DNA from 3 places in the Saccharothrix coeruleofusca genome. Region 2 is predicted to be linked to each of the others. Evidence: riboswitches for the same ligand, from Rfam matches in the RefSeq annotation. Region 2 holds a riboswitch; each other region holds the start of a gene.
The links. Region 2 has a riboswitch for cobalamin ahead of JOF41_RS15755 (CbtB domain-containing protein). Riboswitches for the same ligand answer to the same signal wherever they lie in the genome.
Positions count from the first base shown of each region.

Region 1: linked by a shared signal. The riboswitch ahead of cobN (cobaltochelatase subunit CobN) and the one ahead of JOF41_RS15755 (CbtB domain-containing protein) in region 2 are both predicted to bind cobalamin.
Region 3: linked by a shared signal. The riboswitch ahead of JOF41_RS23100 (putative cobaltochelatase) and the one ahead of JOF41_RS15755 (CbtB domain-containing protein) in region 2 are both predicted to bind cobalamin.

Region 1 covers NZ_JAGINV010000001.1:1,510,812-1,516,838, reverse strand. Annotated here, with positions in the region: gene JOF41_RS07195 (ABC transporter substrate-binding protein) at 1-180, opposite strand, end outside; gene cobN (cobaltochelatase subunit CobN) at 483-4,043, opposite strand; cobalamin riboswitch at 4,079-4,213, opposite strand; gene JOF41_RS07185 (ferredoxin-like domain-containing protein) at 4,593-5,603, shown strand; gene JOF41_RS07180 (precorrin-8X methylmutase) at 5,600-6,027, shown strand, end outside.
Region 2 covers NZ_JAGINV010000001.1:3,496,040-3,502,066, forward strand. Annotated here, with positions in the region: gene JOF41_RS15745 (GNAT family N-acetyltransferase) at 139-1,284, shown strand; gene JOF41_RS15750 ((2Fe-2S)-binding protein) at 1,318-2,004, shown strand; cobalamin riboswitch at 2,044-2,219, shown strand; gene JOF41_RS15755 (CbtB domain-containing protein) at 2,250-2,435, shown strand; gene JOF41_RS15760 (CbtA family protein) at 2,511-3,239, shown strand; gene JOF41_RS15765 (Uma2 family endonuclease) at 3,248-3,841, opposite strand; gene JOF41_RS15770 (HAD family hydrolase) at 3,859-4,530, opposite strand; gene JOF41_RS15775 (DUF3592 domain-containing protein) at 4,543-4,980, opposite strand; gene metH (methionine synthase) at 4,977-6,027, opposite strand, start outside.
Region 3 covers NZ_JAGINV010000001.1:5,157,732-5,163,758, forward strand. Annotated here, with positions in the region: gene JOF41_RS23090 (cobyrinic acid a,c-diamide synthase CobB) at 1-516, opposite strand, end outside; gene cobO (cob(I)yrinic acid a,c-diamide adenosyltransferase) at 513-1,127, opposite strand; gene JOF41_RS23100 (putative cobaltochelatase) at 1,140-3,125, opposite strand; cobalamin riboswitch at 3,164-3,285, opposite strand; gene JOF41_RS23105 (PIN-like domain-containing protein) at 3,526-3,948, opposite strand; gene JOF41_RS23110 (DUF433 domain-containing protein) at 3,945-4,565, opposite strand; gene JOF41_RS38390 (cytochrome P450) at 4,673-5,884, opposite strand; gene JOF41_RS23120 (8-amino-7-oxononanoate synthase) at 5,921-6,027, shown strand, end outside.

The DNA of each region.
Region 1 (6,027 bases), 2.0 Mb from region 2:
GTACTCCTTGAAGAGCTCTTCGTAACCGAACTCGTTGAACGTGGCGACGGTCAGTTCGATCTTGCCGTCCGCCGTGGTGCCACTGTCACCGGACCCGCAGGCGGTGGTGGCGGCGGCGAGTGCGGCGAGCACTGCGGTGCTGGCCAGGCCTCTGGCCAGACCGGCTCGACGGTAGCGCACGAGAACTCCTCAGTTGATCGGCGGTGAACGTCTGGGAGCGCTCCCAGGTTTTGGGGGAGTGTGGTTCGCGCCACGGAGCCATGTCAAGCTCCCGTATCCGCGCTGTTACCGATGTTGCGACTTTTGCCCCGCTGAACCGATTCCGCGACGGCGCGCGGAGACAGCCGTTCAGCTACTCCACGTCGTCCACTCGGCCACGCACCGTTCCTCTTTCAGGTGCGTGGCCAGCGGTTTTCCCGCGATGGATCGAGAAAGTAGGGGTGTGTGAACACCTCCGGCCGGACCGCGGAAGTCAGCGGAAGTCAGCGGCCGTCCTCCAGGTCCCCTTCGGTCTCCAGGTAAACAGCGCGCAACGCCGCCAGCGTCTCCGCCTCCGGGTGCTCCCACAGCCCGCGGTCGACCGCCTCCAGCAGCCGCTCGGAGATCCCGTGCAGCGCCCAGGGGTTGGACTCGGCCAGGAACCGCCGGTTCTCCGGGTCCAGCACGTAGCTGGCGGCCAACTGCTCGTACATCCAGTCCGCCACCACACCGGTGGTCGCGTCGTAGCCGAACAGGTAGTCCACCGTGGCCGCCAGCTCGAACGCGCCCTTGTAGCCGTGCCTGCGCATGGCCGCCAGCCACCGCGGGTTCACCACGCGCGCGCGGAAGATCCGGTTCGTCTCCTCGTGCAGCGTCCGCGTGCGCACCGCGTCCGGGCGCGTGCTGTCACCGACGTAGGCGGCGGGCGCCTTGCCGGTCAGCGCGCGCACGGTCGCGACCATGCCGCCGTGGTACTGGAAGTAGTCGTCGGAGTCGGCGATGTCGTGCTCGCGGGTGTCGATGTTCTTGGCCGCCACGGCGATGCGCCGGTAGGCCGACTCCATGTCCTCGCGCGCCCGCACGCCGTCCAGGTCGCGGCCGTAGGCGTAACCGCCCCACACCGCGTAGACCTCCGCCAGGTCCGCGTCGTCGCGCCAGTTGCGGCTGTCGATCAGCGGCAGGATGCCCGCGCCGTACGCGCCCGGCTTGGAGCCGAACACGCGCAGCGTGGCCCGCCGCTCGTCGCCGTGCGCGGCGAGGTCCGCCCGCGCGTGGGCGCGCACGAAGTTGTCCTCGTCGGCCTCGTCCAGCGCGGCCACCATCCGCACCGCGTCGTCCAGCAGCGCCACCACGTGCGGGAAGGCGTCGCGGAAGAACCCGCTGATGCGCACCGTCACGTCGATGCGCGGCCTGCCCAGCTCGGCCAGGTCGACCACCTCCAGGCCGGTGACCCGGCGGGACTGCTCGTCCCACACCGGCCGCACGCCCAGCAGCGCCAGCACCTCGGCGATGTCGTCCCCCGCGGTGCGCATCGCGCTGGTGCCCCACACCGACAGGCCCACCGACGGCGGCCACTGCCCCGTCTCCGACCGGTAGCGCTCCAGCAGCGAGTCCGCCATGGCCTGCCCGGTCTCCCAGGCCAGCCGCGACGGCACCGCCTTCGGGTCCACGGAGTAGAAGTTCCGGCCGGTCGGCAGCACGTTGACCAGGCCGCGCAAGGGCGAACCGCTCGGCCCGGCGGGCACGTAGCCGCCGTCCAGCGCGTGCAGCACGTTGTCCAGCTCGTCGGTGGTGCGCGCCAGGCGCGGCACGACCTCCAGCGCGGCGAACTCCAGGATGCGCGCCACGTCCTCGGTCTCGGCCAGCTCGCGGGCCGCCGCCACGTCCCAGCCCGCGTCCTCCATGCCCTGCACCAGCTCCCGCGCGCGCCGCTCCACCTCGTCGGTGGTGACGCGGTCGGAATCCTTGAGGCCCAACGCCTCCCGCAGGCCCGGCAGCGCGACCTGCCCGGCCCACATCTGGCGCGCCTGGAGGATCGCCAGCACCAGGTTGACCCGCGCCTGACCGGTGGGCGCCTGCCCCAGCACGTGCAGGCCGTCGCGGATCTGCACGTCCTTGATCTCGCACAGCCAGCCGTCCACGTGCAGGATCAGCTCGTCGAACTCCGCGTCGTGCGGCCGGTCGGAGATGCCCAGGTCGTGGTCCAGCTTGGCGGCCTGGATCAGGGTCCAGATCTGCGCGCGGATGGCGGGCAGCTTCGCCGGGTCCATCGCGGCGATGGTGCCGTGCTCGTCGAGCAGCTGCTCCAGCCGCGCGATGTCGCCGTAGCTGTCCGCCCGCGCCATCGGCGGCACCAGGTGGTCCACCAGCGTGGCGTGCGCGCGGCGCTTGGCCTGGGTGCCCTCACCGGGGTCGTTGACCAGGAACGGGTAGACCAGCGGCAGGTCGCCCAGCGCGGCGTCCGGACCGCAGCCCGCCGACATGCCCACCGTCTTGCCAGGCAACCACTCCAGGTTGCCGTGCTTGCCCACGTGCACCACCGCGTCCGCGCCGAACTCGGCCTCCAGCCAGCGGTACGCGGCCAGGTAGTGGTGGCTGGGCGGCAGGTCCGGGTCGTGGTAGATGGCGATGGGGTTCTCGCCGAACCCGCGCGGCGGCTGCACCATCACCACCACGTTGCCCGACCGCAGCGCGGCCAGCACGATCTCGCCGTCGCGGTCGCGGGAGCGGTCCACGAACAGCCCGCCCGGCGGCGGTCCCCAGTGCCGCTCCATCTCCTCGCGGAGGTCCTCGGGCAGCGTGGCGTACCACTCGCGGTAGCGCGCGGCGGGCAGCCGCACCGGGTTGCCCTGCAGCTGCTCCTCGGTCAGCCAGTCCGGGTCCTGGCCCCCGGCGGCGATCAGCGCGTGGATGAGCGCGTCGCCGTCGAGGTCGTCCACACCGGGCAGCTGGTCACCGATGTCGTAGCCGCGCTCCCGCAGCGCGGCCAGCAGCCGCACCGCGCTGGCCGGGGTGTCCAGGCCCACCGCGTTGCCGATCCGGGAGTGCTTGGTCGGGTAGGCCGAGAGCATCAGCACGACCTTGCGCTCGGCGGGCGGGACGTGCCGCAACCTGCCGTGCCGCACCGCGATCCCGGCCACCCGCGCGGCCCGCTCCGGATCGGCCACGTAGACGGTCAGGCCGTCCTCGTCGACCTCCTTGAAGGAGAACGGCACGGTGATGATGCGGCCGTCGAACTCGGGGATGGCCACCTGGGTGGCGGTGTCCAGCGGGGACAGACCGTCGTCGTTGCCGTCCCACGCGGCGCGGCTGCTGGTCAGGCACAGCCCCTGCAGGATCGGCACGTCCAGCTCGGCGAGCGCGCCCACGTCCCAGGCGTCCTCGTCACCGCCCGCCGAGGCGGCAGCGGGCTTGGTGCCGCCCGCGGCGAGCACGGTGACCACCAGCGCGTCGGCCTCCCCCAGCCGCGCCAGCAGCTCCGGCTCGGCCGAGCGCAGCGACGCGCAGTAGACCGGCAGCGGCCTGCCGCCCTTGGCCTCGATCGCGTCGCACAGCGCGTGCACGAAGGCGGTGTTCCCGGCCACGTGGTGCGCGCGGTAGTACAGCACCGCGATCGTGGGGCCGTCGGTGGCGGGCTCGGGGCGTTCCAGGACGCCCCAGGTGGGGGCGGGAGTGGGCGGGGCGAAGCCGAAGCCGGTCAGCAGGACCGTGTCGGACAGGAAGCGGTGCAGCTCGGCGAGGTTGTCCGCGCCGCCGTGCGCGAGGTAGGCGTGCGCCTCCGCGCACACGCCGCCGGGCACCGTGGACAGCTCCATCAGCGGGGCGTCGGGGTTCTGCTCGCCACCGAGCACCACCACCGGGCGCGGGCCCGCCAGCAGCCAGTCCAGCCCCTCCTCCCACATCCGGCGCCCGCCCAGGATGCGCACCACCACCAGGTCGACCCCCTCCACCAGGGCCGGGAGGTCGTCCACGGCGAGACGGGCGGGGTTGCCCAGCCGGTAGTCGGCGCCGCTGGCGCGGGCGGAGAGCAGGTCGGTGTCGGAGGTCGACAGCAGCAGGATCACGTGCGGGCTCCATCCCTCGGGGGTCCTCGCCCCAGGTCGTAGGGGACGGCGGAGCGGAGTTCCTGACTTCCGGGGGCTGCCCGGTCACAGTGGCGGGACCGCGCCGGATTCGCACCGGCTTCCTCCTGCTGCTTCGCCGTTCGAAGAGCACCCTAACCGGCCCGACGCGGTCCGGTCGCCCCCTCACCCATCCCACGGGCACTCCGTCCAGATCCTGAACCGAGCGTTCCGGCCCCGCGAGTCGAACGCTCAGGTACCGCGAGTCGAACGCTCAGGACCCCTGAGTTCGTCGTTGGGGTGGGTCAAGGACGGTCGGCAAGTACTACCCGACGGGGCCGGGAAGGCCGGTAACTACTACCCGAGGTGTGGGGGAAGCGCCGCGCAGAGCGCGAAAGTGCGGGTCGGAGGGCGCGAATGTTGAATTCGGGGTGCCTGAGCGTTCGACTCGCGGGGGCGACACGCCCGACACGCCCATAGGCGGGTGGCACTGGGGGTGGGCGGGTTGTCCGGATGCGGGGGGCGATGTGATCGCGAGTTAGAGTCCAGACCATGTCCGCTGATCGAGTGCGCCCCGACGCCTGCCCTGGCGCGATTGACGTGCACCTCGCGGCGGATGGCGGGCTGGCCCGGATCAGGGTGCCGGGCGGGACCCTCGACGCGCGCCGGTTCGACGCCGTGCGACTGGCCGCGCTGGAACTGGGGGACGGCTGGATCGAGCTGACCTCCCGGGCAAACTTGCAGGTCAGAGGCTTGCCGCCGGGAGCGGAGCACGAGTTGGGCGCACGGCTGGCCGAGGTCGGCCTGCTGCCGTCGCGAACCCACGAGCGGATGCGCAACATCGTCGCCGCGCCGCTGGAGGACAACCAGGCGCTGGTCGACGAGATCGACCGGGCGCTGTGCGCGGTGCCCGGACTGGCCCAGTTGCCCGGCCGGTTCCTGGTCACGGTGGGCGAGGCGGTCGCGGGCCTGGGGGGCGATGTCGGCCTGGTGGGTGACGCCCTGCTGCTGGCGGGCCGCGACTGCGGACTGCGCGTGACCGATCCCGTGGCGGCGGTCGTCGCGGCGGCGGAGCGGTTCCAGGAGATCCGCGGCACGGCCTGGCGCTTGTCCGAAGTGGACGGTGGTGTGGCCGACATCACGGACGCCATCGGTGGTCCGCGCGGCGAACCGGTCGACACCGCTGTGATCCCGGTCGCACCGGGACCGGTGGGCGACCGGGTGGTGGCGGGGGTGCCGCTGGGACGGTTGAACGCCCGCCTGCTGGCGGGCACTCCGGTGCGGGTCACGCCGTGGCGCAGCCTGGTGCTGCCCGCAGGGGCGGACACGACCGGTCTGATCACCGACCCGGCCTCGCCGTGGCACGGGGTCAGCGCGTGCACCGGGCGGCCGGGCTGCGCGAAGTCGCTGGCCGACGTGCGCGCGGACGCGGCCAGGTGGGTCGCCGCGCGCCAGGGCTCGGGTCCGGCGCACTGGTCGGGCTGCGCCCGCCGGTGCGGTCGCCCGGCGGGCCAAGTGGTGGAGTTCGTCGCGACCGGCGACGGGTACGAGGAGATCAGGTGACCAGCTACGTCAAGGACGGCGCGGAGATCTACCGCCGGTCCTTCGCCACCATCCGCGCCGAGGCCGACCTGAGCGGCCTGCCCGAGGACGTCGCGCGGGTCGCGGTGCGGATGATCCACGCCTGCGGCATGGTCGACCTGGTCGACGACCTGGCCTACTCCCCCGGTGTCGTGCGCGAGGCGCGGGAGGCGCTGCTGGGCGGCGCGCCGATCCTGTGCGACGCGCAGATGGTCGCCGCGGGCGTGACGCGGCGCAGGTTGCCCGCCGACAACGAGGTCCTGTGCACGCTGGGCGACCCTCGGGTGCCCGCGCTGGCCGAGCAGCTGGGCAACACCCGCAGCGCCGCCGCCCTGGAGCTGTGGGGCGAGAAGCTGGACGGCGCGGTGGTGGCCATCGGCAACGCGCCCACCGCGCTGTTCCACCT
Region 2 (6,027 bases):
CCGCGGCAGGCGTGCGTGGGCGGTACGACGAGGGACGCGGTCGTCCCCCGGAAGTGCCGCCCACCCACTGCTGAACGGCCCGCGCGGGCGGTTGAAATCCGCTGGCCGGGCCCGTCGCGATCCGGCCACACTGCCCGGATGCTGCTGCGCACCGCGCAACCGCGCGACCTCGACCAGATCGGCGCGCTGCTGGCCGAGCGGGGCGAACCCGAGGACGCCGAGGACCACCGCCTGGTGGTGCTGGACCCCGATGCCGGGTTCGAGTCGTGCGGGGTGGTGGTGGACGGCGACCGCGTGGTCTCCACCGCGACGCTGCTGGACGAGACGCTGGTGCTGGACGGCCTGGAAATCCCGGCCGGACAGGTCGAACTGGTGGCCACCCACCGCGAGCACGAGGGACGCGGCCTGGTCCGCGGGCTCATGGCGTGGGCGCACGAGCGGTCCGCCGCGCGCGGGCACCTGGTCCAGGTGATGCTCGGCATCCCCTACTTCTACCGGCGGTTCGGCTACACCTACGCCATCCCGATCCCGGCCACCCGGCCGGTCGCCACCCGGCCGGAGTCCTCCGGGCACCTGCTGCGCGAGGCCACCGCCGCCGACATCCCGACCCTGGCCGCCCTCCAGGACGCCGAGCAGGCCCGCGCGGACCTGCGGATGCCGCACTCGCCCGCGCGGTGGCGGTGGCTGGTCGCGCACCAGGCCAGCACGCAGTGGCTGGTCGAGCGCGACGGCGTGCCGGTGGCCGCGGGCCGGACCGCCGAGGCGCACCTGACCGAGGTCGCCGCCGTGGACGCCGAAGCGGCCCGCGCCCTGCTGGCGCTGACCGGTGCGGCCGAGGTCACCGAGCGCCCCGGCACGGTCGCGGGCGAGGCGCTGGCGCCGTTCCTCGGCCCCGCGCCGGAGGAGGCCGCCAGCTACTACGTCCGGGTCGCCGACCCGGTGGCGCTGCTGGAGCACCTGCGCCCCGTGCTGTCGGCCCGCTTGGCGGGCGCGGGCCTCACCGACGGGGAGGCGGTCGTGTCGTTCTTCTCCTCCCACGTCCGCCTGCCGTTCGCGGCGGGCGAGGTGGGCCCGGTGCGGGCGGGCGGCACCATGCAGGGGCCGGCCGCGGTGGGCGGCGCGGGCGTGGCCCCGGACCTGGTCGCGTCGCTGCTGTTCGGCCCGCACGGCATCCAGGGCCTGGCCGCCCGCCACCCCGACGTCTACCCCGGCCCGAACGCCACCCTGATGCGCGCGCTGTTCCCACCGGTGCGCGCGGACCTGCTGACCTTCTACGTGCCGTAGGACCCGCCCGAGGACGCACGGCAGACTGACCGCGTGTCCCAGTTCGCCCGAGTCCTCACCACGCTGCGCGAGATCCGCGGCATCAGCCCGTTCTTCGCCCTGGACGTCGGCCGCCCCGACCCGAGCTGGCTGTCCGGCGACGCCCTGCTCGACGGCGACGCCCTGCCCGCCACCCTCGACGCGATCGCCCGGCGCTACCGGACCGGCGAACCGCGCGTGGCGGCGTCGCTGTTCTTCCTCGGCTACACCGCCCGGCTGCTGTGCCCGGTGGTCGCCGCGCACGTCACCGGGCGGGCAGCACCGGACATCCGGCCCGCCAACCTCTGGTGGCACCACAGCGCCGACGGCCTGCGGGTCAGGATCGCCGACCCGGTGGAGGGCGGAGGCATCGCCGACGCCCTGGAACCGGTGGTGGACGCGATCCGCCGGGTCACCCCGGTGGCGCGCGGCCTGCTGTGGGGCAACGCGGCCTCGTCCATCGCGGGCGCCCTGCGCACGCTGAGCCGCAGCGGTGCCGCCGAGGCGGAGCAGTGCGTGGCCATCGGGCGGCGAATGCTCGCGCAGCCGCCGTTCACCGGCTCGGGCGACTTCATCCCGTTCCCCGGCGAGGTCGCGTTCCGCAGGCGCAGCTGCTGCCTGTACTACCGGCTCGACGGCGGCGGCACGTGCGGTGACTGCCCACTGCCCTCCGGGGGTGATCGCGCGCGGCTACAGAGGTGACATCGCCGGTCACCCGTTGTGCGCACGCGGCCCGGCCCCTTATCGTGCGCAGGCCGCGGTGGACGGGAAGCCGGTGGGAATCCGGCGCGGTCCTCGCCACTGTGACCGGGGAGCCAACCCGCCGAGCACGTCACTGGCCGCACCGCGCGGCTGGGAAGACGCGGGAGAAGCACTGATCCGGGAGCCAGGAGACCGGCTGCGGCGCCGTTGTTGCAGACCTTCCACGAGGCATGGAGGAATCGGTCATGACGAGCCCCTCGCACCCGCTCTCCCCGGCGCTGCCCCGGTGGGCCTACGCCGTCGCCCTGCTCGCCCTGGCGGTGACCTGGGTCGTGCTCCAGGAGAACGGCCTCGCCCTCGGCCACGCCGCCGAAGTCGTCCACGAGTTCTTCCACGACGGCCGCCACGCGCTCGGCGTCCCCTGCCACTGACGTGGCCTGGTCGGTGTGGCTGCCGTGGTGGCTGCTCGGGTGGTTCGGCGTGGAGCTACAGGACGGGCGGGCGAGGTGAACTCGTTCAGGGGTGTGCTGCTGCGGGGGCTGGCGGCGGGCGGGGTCGCGGGGGTGCTCGCGGGCCTGGTCGGGCTGGTCGTGGTGGAGGCGCCGATCCGCGCGGCGCTGGCGGTCGAACAGGCGCGTGGCGAGGTCGGGGACGGCCACGAGCACGGTGAACTGGTCAGCCGCGGCACGCAGGTGGTCGGTGGTGTGCTCGCCGCTGTTGTCGTCGGGGTCGCGCTCGGCGCGCTGTTCGCCACCGCCCACGCGGGCGCGCGGCGGTGGTTGCCGCGGCGGTCGCCGTTCGCGCGCAGCGTCGCGCTGTCGGCGGCGCTGTTCGGCGCGGCGGCGCTGATGCCCGCGGTGAAGTACCCGGCCAACCCGCCGGGGGTGGGCGACGGGTCCACCGTGGAGTACCGGACGGTGCTCTACCTGGGGCTGATCGCGGCGGGCCTGCTGGTCGTGCACGGCGCCGGGGTGCTGGCGGCGCGGCTGGCGCACCTGGCCGAGCCGGTGCGGTTCACCGCGGTGGCGCTGGCGGTGGTCGCCGCGGCGGTGGTGCTGCTGGTGGTGTTCCCGGCCGGTCCGGACCAGATCCCGGCGGACGTGCCCGCCGGGCTGCTGTGGGAGTTCCGGCTGGCCTCGCTGGCCGAGACCGCCACCCTGTGGCTGGGGCTGGGCCTGGCCTTCGGCCTGCTCGTCGACCCGGCCACCCGCCGGACCCGCCTGACTTCGGCCTGAGCGCAGCCCTACAGGTCCAGCAGTTCGGTCGGGTCGAGCGAGATTTCGAAGGGGTCATCGACTTCGAACCGCTCACCCGACCGGGCGTCGGCGACCACCTGGTAGACGCCGTCGCGGAGCGCGGACAGCCTCAGCGAGGCGAACCGCCGCCGTAGATCCGCTTCACCGAACAGGTAGTACTCGACACCTTCCGACGCGCACAGCGCGGGTTTGTCGATCCGGTCCCGTCGGCGGCTGGTAGGCGAGACGAACTCGCCTACGAGGACCACGTCCTCCACATCCACCCAGACACCTTCCACGGGGCTGCGCACCACCGCGAAATCCGGTTGGATCCACCGCTGCGCGCCGAACCTGACGTTCAGCGTGGTGTAGACGCGGAGACCGGCCTTGCGCGCGGCGGGCTTGACGATGTCGCGCAACTCCGCAGCCGCATACGTGTTGGGTCCTGCCTCGTACGGGCTCAAAATCAGTCGTCCGTCCACGCACTCGTACTTGGCCGGTGGCACGCCGTCGATCGGCAGGTACCGCTCAGCGAGATCGGTGGTCCACATGCCTGCGAGATCGACCAGCGGGTCGAAGGGCGGATGTGCTGGTGCGGCCATGACCACCTCCTCTCCGCTCAGCCTACCGCTGAGAGCAGCGTCGTCAGCAGCGAGTGGTCGACGCCGGTCAGCGAGTCGCGGAAGACCCGGCGCTCCCCCGGCTCCACCGGCACGTCGCACGGCACGACCAGCACGGTGCAGCCCGCCGCCACGGCGGAGGCCACGCCGGTCGGCGAGTCCTCGACGGCCACGCAGCGCGTCGGGTCCGCGCCCAGCAGCCGGGCCGCCTTCAGGTACGGGTCGGGCAGCGGCTTGTTGCGGCCCCCCACCTCGTCGCCGCACACCGTGGCGTCGAACAGGTCGCGGCCGATGGTGTCCAGCGCGACCTCGGTCAACCTCCGCTCGGTGGAGGTCACCAGCGCCATCGGCACCCCCGAGGAGCGCACCGCCCGCAGCGCCTCGCGCGCCCCCGGCCGCCACGGCAGGCCCGCGCGGAAGACCTCCTCGGTGCGCCGCGAGATCCACGCCGCGCCATCGGCCAGGTCCGCCGGGGTCGGCTCGACGCCCACCTCCGCGAACAGCAGCGTCATCGTGGTCGGCACGTTGGTGCCGACCATCTTCTGCCGCGTGGCGTGCGAGAGCGTGCCGCCCAGCTTCTCGGCGAACTCGTAGAGCGGGATGTCCCACAGCTTCTCCGAGTCCAGCAGCGTGCCGTCCATGTCCCACAGCACCGCGTCCAGCTCAACCACGCACTTCCTCCATCACCTTCGTCGGCGCGTCGCGCGCCGACGGTCGAACAGCCCGGAACAGCCCCGCACCACCAGCAGGCCCCCGAGCAGCAGCGGCACCGCGAGCAGCGCGGTCGACCACAGGGGGTCGTTGGCGACCTCCTCGGTGCGCACGCGGTCGGGGTCCGCGGGGTCGTGGAACACCGTCACCCGGTCGCCGACCCGGTGCGGCGGCACGCGATCGTCCGACAGCAGCGTGCGGACCCGCTCGACGCCGTCCACGGTGAACCGCACGTCCACCGACGAGGGCGGCCTCGTCGCCTCGTGCACCCGCACCACGACGCCGGGCACGCGCGCACCCGTGCGCAGCAGCTCGTCACCCGCGTCCAGGACCAGGCCCGCGCTCGCCACGAACACGCCCAGCAGTGACGTCCCCGCGACGAGCTCGACCGCCCGGCCCGGCGGTCTCACGCGTTGAAGTACTTCGCCTCGGGGTGGTGGGCCACGAACGCGTCGGTCGACTGCTCCGGGTGCAGCTGCAGCTCCTCGGACAGCCGCACGCCGATCCGCTCCGGCTCCAGCAGCTCGACGACCTTGGTCCGGTCCTCCATGTTCGGGCAGGCGCCGTAGCCCAGCGAGTAGCGGGCTCCCCGGTAGCCGAGCTTGAAGAACTCCTCCACCTCGCTCGGGTCCTCCTCGGCCACCGCGGTGCCGTCGGTCCAGCGCAGCTCCTCGCGGATGCGCCGGTGCCAGTACTCGGCCAGCGCCTCGGTCAGCTGCACGCCCAGGCCGTGCACCTCCAGGTACTCCCGGTAGGCGTCCTTGGCGAACAGGTCGTTGGCGTAGTCGGCGATCGGCTGGCCCATGGTGACCAGGTGGAAGGCGATCACGTCCACCTCGCCGGAGGAGCGCGGGCGCCAGAAGTCGGCCAGGCAGAGCCGCCGGTCGCGCTTCTGCCGGGGGAAGGTGAACCGCAGCCGCTCGGGCGCGTCGGGCCGGGGCTCGGTGAGGATCACCAGGTCGTCGCCCTCGGACACGCACGGGAAGTAGCCGTAGACCACCGCCGCGCTGGCCAGCACGCCCTCGGTGGTCAGCCGGTCCAGCCAGTACCGCAGCCGCGGCCTGCCCTCGGTCTCCACCAGCTCCTCGTAGGTGGGGCCGTTGCCGCCGCGCGCGCCGCGCAGGCCCCACTGGCCCATGAAGGTGGCGCGCTCGTCGAGCATCGCGGCGTAGTCGGCCACCGGCACGCCCTTGACCACGCGGGTGCCCCAGAACGGCGGGGTCGGGATCGGCACGTCGGTGGCCACGTCGGAGCGGCCCACCGGCTCGGGCTCGGCGCGGGCGGCCTTGCGCTCGGCGGCGATGCGCAGCGACCGCTCCCGGCGGGCCTTGCGCTCGGCGGCCTTGCGCTCGGCCTCCGGGTCGACCGCGGGGGCCTCACCGCGCTTGACCGCCATGATGCCGTCCATCAGCCGCAGCCCCTCGAAGGCGTCGCGGGCGTAGCGCACCTGCCCCTGG
Region 3 (6,027 bases), 1.7 Mb from region 2:
CACCTCCAGGCCCACCTCCGCGCAGGCGGCGCGCAGCACCTCCTCGTGCCGCGCCGAGCCGACCTGGTTGAGCACCACACCGCCCAGCCGCACGGTCGGGTCGTAGCCCCGGAACCCGTGCAGCAGGGCGGCCAGGCTGCGGCTCTGCCCGCGCGCGTCGACCACGAACAGCACCGGCGCGGACAGCAGCTTGGCCACGTGCGCGGTGGAGCCGACGCCCTCGGTGCCCACCCGCCCGTCGAACAGGCCCATCACGCCCTCGACCACGGCGATGTCGCAGCCGCGCGAGCCGTGCGCGAACAGGGCGGGCACCCGGTGCTCGCCCACCATCACCGGGTCCAGGTTGCGGCCGGGGCGACCGGCGGCCAGGCCGTGGTAGCCGGGGTCGATGTAGTCCGGGCCGACCTTGAACGGCGCGACCCGGTCGCCCGCCCGGCGCAGCGCCGCCACCAGCCCGGTGGCCACGGTGGTCTTGCCGCTGCCGGAGGCCGGGGCGGCGACCACCAGCCGGTTCACCACTCGATCCCCTTCTGGCCCTTCTGCCCGGCGTCCATCGGGTGCTTGACCTTGGTCATCTCCACCACCAGGTCGGCGGCGTCGAGCAGCGCGGGCGGGGCGTAGCGGCCGGTGATCACCACGTGCTGGTGGCCGGGGCGCTCGCGCAGCGCGGCCACCACCTCCTCCACGTCGACCCAGCCCCAGTGCATCGGGTAGGTGAACTCGTCGAGCACGTACAGCCCGTGCCGCTGCTCGGCCATGCGGCGGGCGACCTCCCGCCAACCCTCCAGCGCGGCGGCGGCGTGGTCGGCCTCGGTGCCCTGCTTGCGGGCCCACGACCAGCCCTCGCCCATCTTGTGCCACTCGACGGGGCCGCCCTCGCCGGTCTGCTCGTGCAGCCTGCCCAGCGCGCGGAAGGCGGTCTCCTCGCCGACCTTCCACTTGGCCGACTTCACGAACTGGAAGACCCCGATGGACCAGCCCTGGTTCCAGCCGCGCAGGGCCAGGCCGAAGGCGGCGGTGGACTTGCCCTTCATCTCGCCGGTGTGCACCACGACCAGCGGCCGGTTGCGGCGCTGCCGGGTGGTGAGCCCGTCGACGGGCACCGAGGACGGCTGTCCCTGAGGCATGGCGTTCCCCTCTCAGGCGGCGCGCGCGGCGCGCACGACGCCGGCGACCTGGTCCGCGGACAACTCCTCCAGGCGCAGGCAGACCCCGCCCAGCGCGGCGGCCACGCGGGCCGCCATGCCCAGCCGCACCGGGCCGCGCTCGCAGTCCACCACCACCGCCGCCACGCCGTCGGCGGCCAGCAGGCCCGCCGCGCGCAGGGCGTCGGCCGCCGGGTCGCCGCCCGCGCCGGTGGCGGTCGCGCGGCCGTCGGTCAGCAGCACCAGCAGCGGCCTGCGCCGGGGGTCGCGGACCCGTTCGGACTCCAGCACCCGGCGGGCCCGCAGCAGGCCGTCGGCCAGCGGGGTGCGGCCCCCGGTGCGCAGGGCGCGCAGCCGGGCCGCCGCCGCGTCGACCGAGCCGGTGGGCGGCAGCGCGACCTCGGCCGCCGCACCCCGGAAGGTGATCACGCCGACCTTGTCCCGCCGCTGGTAGGCGTCGCGCAGCAGGGACACCACCGCGCCGCTGACCGCCGACATGCGCTGCCGCGCGGCCATCGAGCCGGAGGCGTCGACCACGAACAGCACGAGGTTGCCCTCCTTGCCCTCGCGCACCGACCGCCGCAGGTCCTCGCCGCGCAGCACCAGTCCGGGGCCGCTGCGGCCGCGCGCGGCCTGGTGCGGCGCGGCCGCGCCGAGCGTGCCGACCAGGTGCAGGCCGCCGCCGTCCGAGGCGGACGGGCGGACCACGCGGCCGGTGCGGGCCCTGGCGCGGGAGCGCTTGCCCGGCGCGCCCTCGCCGACGCCGGGCACCTGGAGCAGCCGGGCGCGGAACGCGGGGGCCGGGGCGTGCGTGCGCTCCCCCGAGCCGGAACCCCCGCCGTCGGGCCGTTCAGGGCTCGGACCGTCCGAAGTGGACTCCTGGGCGGATTCCCCGGTGGACTCGCCGCCGCCTCCGGGTCCGTCACCGCCGCCGTCGGGGTCGTCCTCCGGGTCGGGGTCCGGCTCCTCGGCGTGCTCCGCGCCCTGGCGCAGCGCGTCGGCGAGCTGCTCCTCCTCCAGGCCCGGTTCGTCGAACGGGTCGCGGCGCTTGCGGTGCGGCAGCGCCAGCCGCACCGCCGCCTCCACGTCCTCCTCGGCGACCTCGGCCGCCCCGCGCCACGCCGCGTGCGCCGCGGCGGTGCGCGCGACCACCAGGTCCGCGCGCATCCCGTCGACCTCGAACGCCGCGCAGACCGCCGCGATCCGGCGCACCTCGGCGTCGGGCAGCCGCACGCCCGGCAGCGCCGCCCGCGCCGCCGCGATCCGGCCCGCCAGCTCGGCGTCCCGCTCGGCCCAGCGGGCCGCGAAGCCCTCCGGGTCGGCCTCGTAGGCCAGCCTGCGCCGGATCACCTCGGTGCGGGTGGCCACGTCGCGGGCGGCGCGCACCGACACGGTGAGGCCGAAGCGGTCCAGCAGCTGGGGGCGCAGCTCGCCCTCCTCCGGGTTCATCGTGCCCACCAGCAGGAACGACGCCGGGTGGGACACCGACACGCCCTCCCGCTCGACGTGCGCGCGGCCCATCGCGGCGGCGTCGAGCAGCAGGTCCACCAGGTGGTCGTGCAGCAGGTTGACCTCGTCGACGTAGAGCACCCCGCGGTGCGCGGCGGCCAGCAGTCCGGGCTGGTAGGCGCGCACCCCCTCGGTCAGCGCGCGCTCCAGGTCCAGCGAGCCGACCAGGCGGTCCTCGGTCGCGCCGACCGGCAGCTCGACCAGCCGGGCGGGCCGCCGCTCGACGCCGCCGCCGTGCGGGCCGTCGGGGCAGTCCGCGGGCGCGGCCGGGTCGCAGCCGAAGCGGCAGCCCGCCGCCACCTCCAGCTCGGGCAGCAGCGCGGCCAGCGCGCGCACCACGGTCGACTTGGCGGTTCCCTTCTCCCCTCGGACCAGCACTCCCCCGATACCGGGGTGCACGGCGTTGAGCAACAGGGCCAAGCGGAGGTCGTCGTGGCCGACGACAGCGGAAAAGGGGAAACGCGCGCCCATGCGGCGGTGTCCTTCCTCGGGTGTCCACGCCCGTGTCCGGTTCGGTGACTCGGGGGCCGAGTTCCTGACTCCCGGCGTCACCCGGTCACAGTGGCGGGACCGTGCCGGACTCTCACCGGCTTCCTCGCGCACCCCTCACAGCCCAGGCATCGTCGCACCTCGCCCGGCTGCGACCAAGTCCCCGCCCTGCGAACCACCGGGAACGTGACGGCGCTCTCGTCTGCAAGTACCACCCGCCCCCGTCCCACGGGCCGCTAACCACTACCCGCGTCCGCGTCCACCGACGCGGGTAGTGGCCATGCGCTCGCTACGGCCGCGCTGGTGGTACTTGCAGGTGCGGAGCGCAGGCGGCGAGGCCGTCACGCTGCCGGACACCGACTGCGGCAGGTGACGACTCCCGTCATCCGAGCAGCGGACCGGACGTCATGCGCTGACTGGCCTCGTGGGGAATCCCGTTGACCCTGAACCAGGACGGCGTGCTCACTTGGCCGAGGCGGTCGAGGATGTGGGGCATGGCCGCCGTCAGACCGGCCACCCAAGCGGCCATGAGCTTGAGCCCACCCACCGAGGGTTGGCGCACTCCGATCCAGTGCACTCCGCAGTCGTGGAGGGCTCGCCGCTCGGCGTCGTTCGCACGAACCTGCCTGGCGTCCTTGGTGATGATCGCGGTGAAACCGCCCGCGCTCAGCACTTGGAACAACGGGATGTCCTGAACCCCGGTCAATCCCTCACTGTGGCAGGAATGAAATCCGTGCTCGCGGAAGAGCACCCCGAGGGGACCGACAAGACTGTGGGGAAGGTTTTCATCGATGAAGAACTTCACGCCGCGCCGCTCCTGGCCGCGGCTACCGAATCGGCGAAGCTCACGGCGTCGGGAACAGCTTCCACGGGTACGGACGGGTAGTAGTGGTGCACGTCCTCCGCGGTGAGCGAGCCGTCCTCCACCAAGGCGGCCACGGTGTCGAACCCGATGCGCGTGCCCTCGATCGCGGGCCAGCCACCGAGCAGGTTCGCGTCGACGCGAAGATGTCCGCGCGGCCGCGTGAAGTCGACGACTTCCCGGCCGTTGCGCGTGGTGAACGGCTGAAACACCTCGGCCAGGGTGAACATGTGCGTCTGCCCCGGCTTGCGCACCAAATCCGTCCACCGCTCGTCGTCATCGCGCACGGCGATGGTGTCGCCGTCGGTGCCGAACCGGTACGAGGCCGGGTGGTCGGTGAACCGGTAGGCCCTCAGGTTGGCGAACGCCTTTCGCACCCTCTGCAAGGTCGACTCCGTGCGGAGCCACATGACGATGCGCAGGGCGACCACGTCCTGGTAGGAGTACAGAGCCGGATCGTCCGCAACACCGGGGACCACCAGCCCGGTATTCCGCCAGTGCCTGAGCTGCCCCATCGACGCGCCGCTGAGCACGGATGCGACATCGGCCGGGAACACCATTCACACCACCCCCGCGTTCATCGCGACCTCGACGACAGCATGACAGGTTGTGGCGCGAATACCTCACTGATCGAAAGCCGGACGGACATCGTTACCCGATCCTGTGACTATGACGCGCCCACCGCGTCAATGATCCGCCGCTGCCCGGCCGTGCCCCGCCCGTCCAGCACCACCGGCACGCTCAGCGGGGCGCGGAACGACAGCAGGCCCAGCATCGGCGGGGACTGCGCGGAGGCGAGGCGCAGCGCGGGGAAGCGGCGCGCGGTCTCCCGCAGCACCACCTCCGCCTCCAGCCTGGCCAGCCCCGCGCCCAGGCAGAAGTGCCTGCCGTGGCCGAACGCCAGGTGCTTGCGCGCGTCGGACCGGGCCGGGCAGAACGACTCCGGGTCGGTGAAGACCTCCGGGTCCGAGCCCGCGCCCGCCAGCATCAGCAGCAGGTGCGCGCCCGCCGGGACGTCCACCCCGGACAGCGTCGCGGGCCGGGCCGCCACCCGCCGCCACGTGGTGACCGGCGGGTGGCGGCGCAGCACCTCCTCGACGCAGCGCGCGGCCATGCCGGGTTCGGCCGCACGGGGCCACAAATCGTGCCGCAGCACCGCGTCGAACACCGCGCACAGCAGTTGCGTGGTGGTCTCCTGCCCCGCGATGAGCAGGAAGTAGCACAGCCCCGCCGCGTCGCGCAGCGGCACGCCGTGCGCTCGCAGCGCGCCGAACAGGTCGTCCCCGGCCGGGTCGGCGGCGGAGATCCGCGCGGTGAGCCACTGGTGGAACGCGGCGGCCGAGGCGACCAGTCCGCGCTGCCTGGCCGGGTCCGGCTCGCCCCAGAACAGCTCCAGCGACGCGGTGCTCCAGTCCTTGAGCGCGGCCACGTCCACGTCGCGGATGCCCAGCACCTCCAGCAGCACCAGCGCGGGCAGGTCGCGGGCCAGCGCCGGGTGCAGGTCGGCGGTCGGGCCGGTGATCCGGTCCAGGCGCTCGGCGGCCAGCTCCGCGATGCGCGGCTCCAGCGCGGCGACCCGCGCCGGGGTCAGGAAGCGGGCGACCAGGCGGCGCAGCCCCGCGTGGGTGGCGGTGCCGTTGTTGGCCAGCGTCGGCGGCAGCGAGAACCCGGCCCGCGCGAGCACCCGCAGCAGCGGCCGGGGGATGGGCGTGATCGCGGTCAGCGCGTTGTCCGGGTGGAACGCCGCCGGGTCGGCCAGCACCGCCCGCACGTCGCGGTGCCTGCTGACCAACCACAGCCCGGTGCGCTCGTCGCGGTGCACCGGGGCGTCCTCGCGCAGCGCCCGCAGTTCGGGGTGGCCGAGCCGGAAGAGGTCCACGCGGGCGACGTTAGCGCCGAATGCGACACTGCCGGAGTGAGTGCGCGCACAGGCGAATCGGTGTTCGACTGGATCGACACCCGCGCGGAGGCCCGCGCGAAGGCCGGTCTGGCCCGGCGGGTCCGCCCCCGCCCGGCCACCTC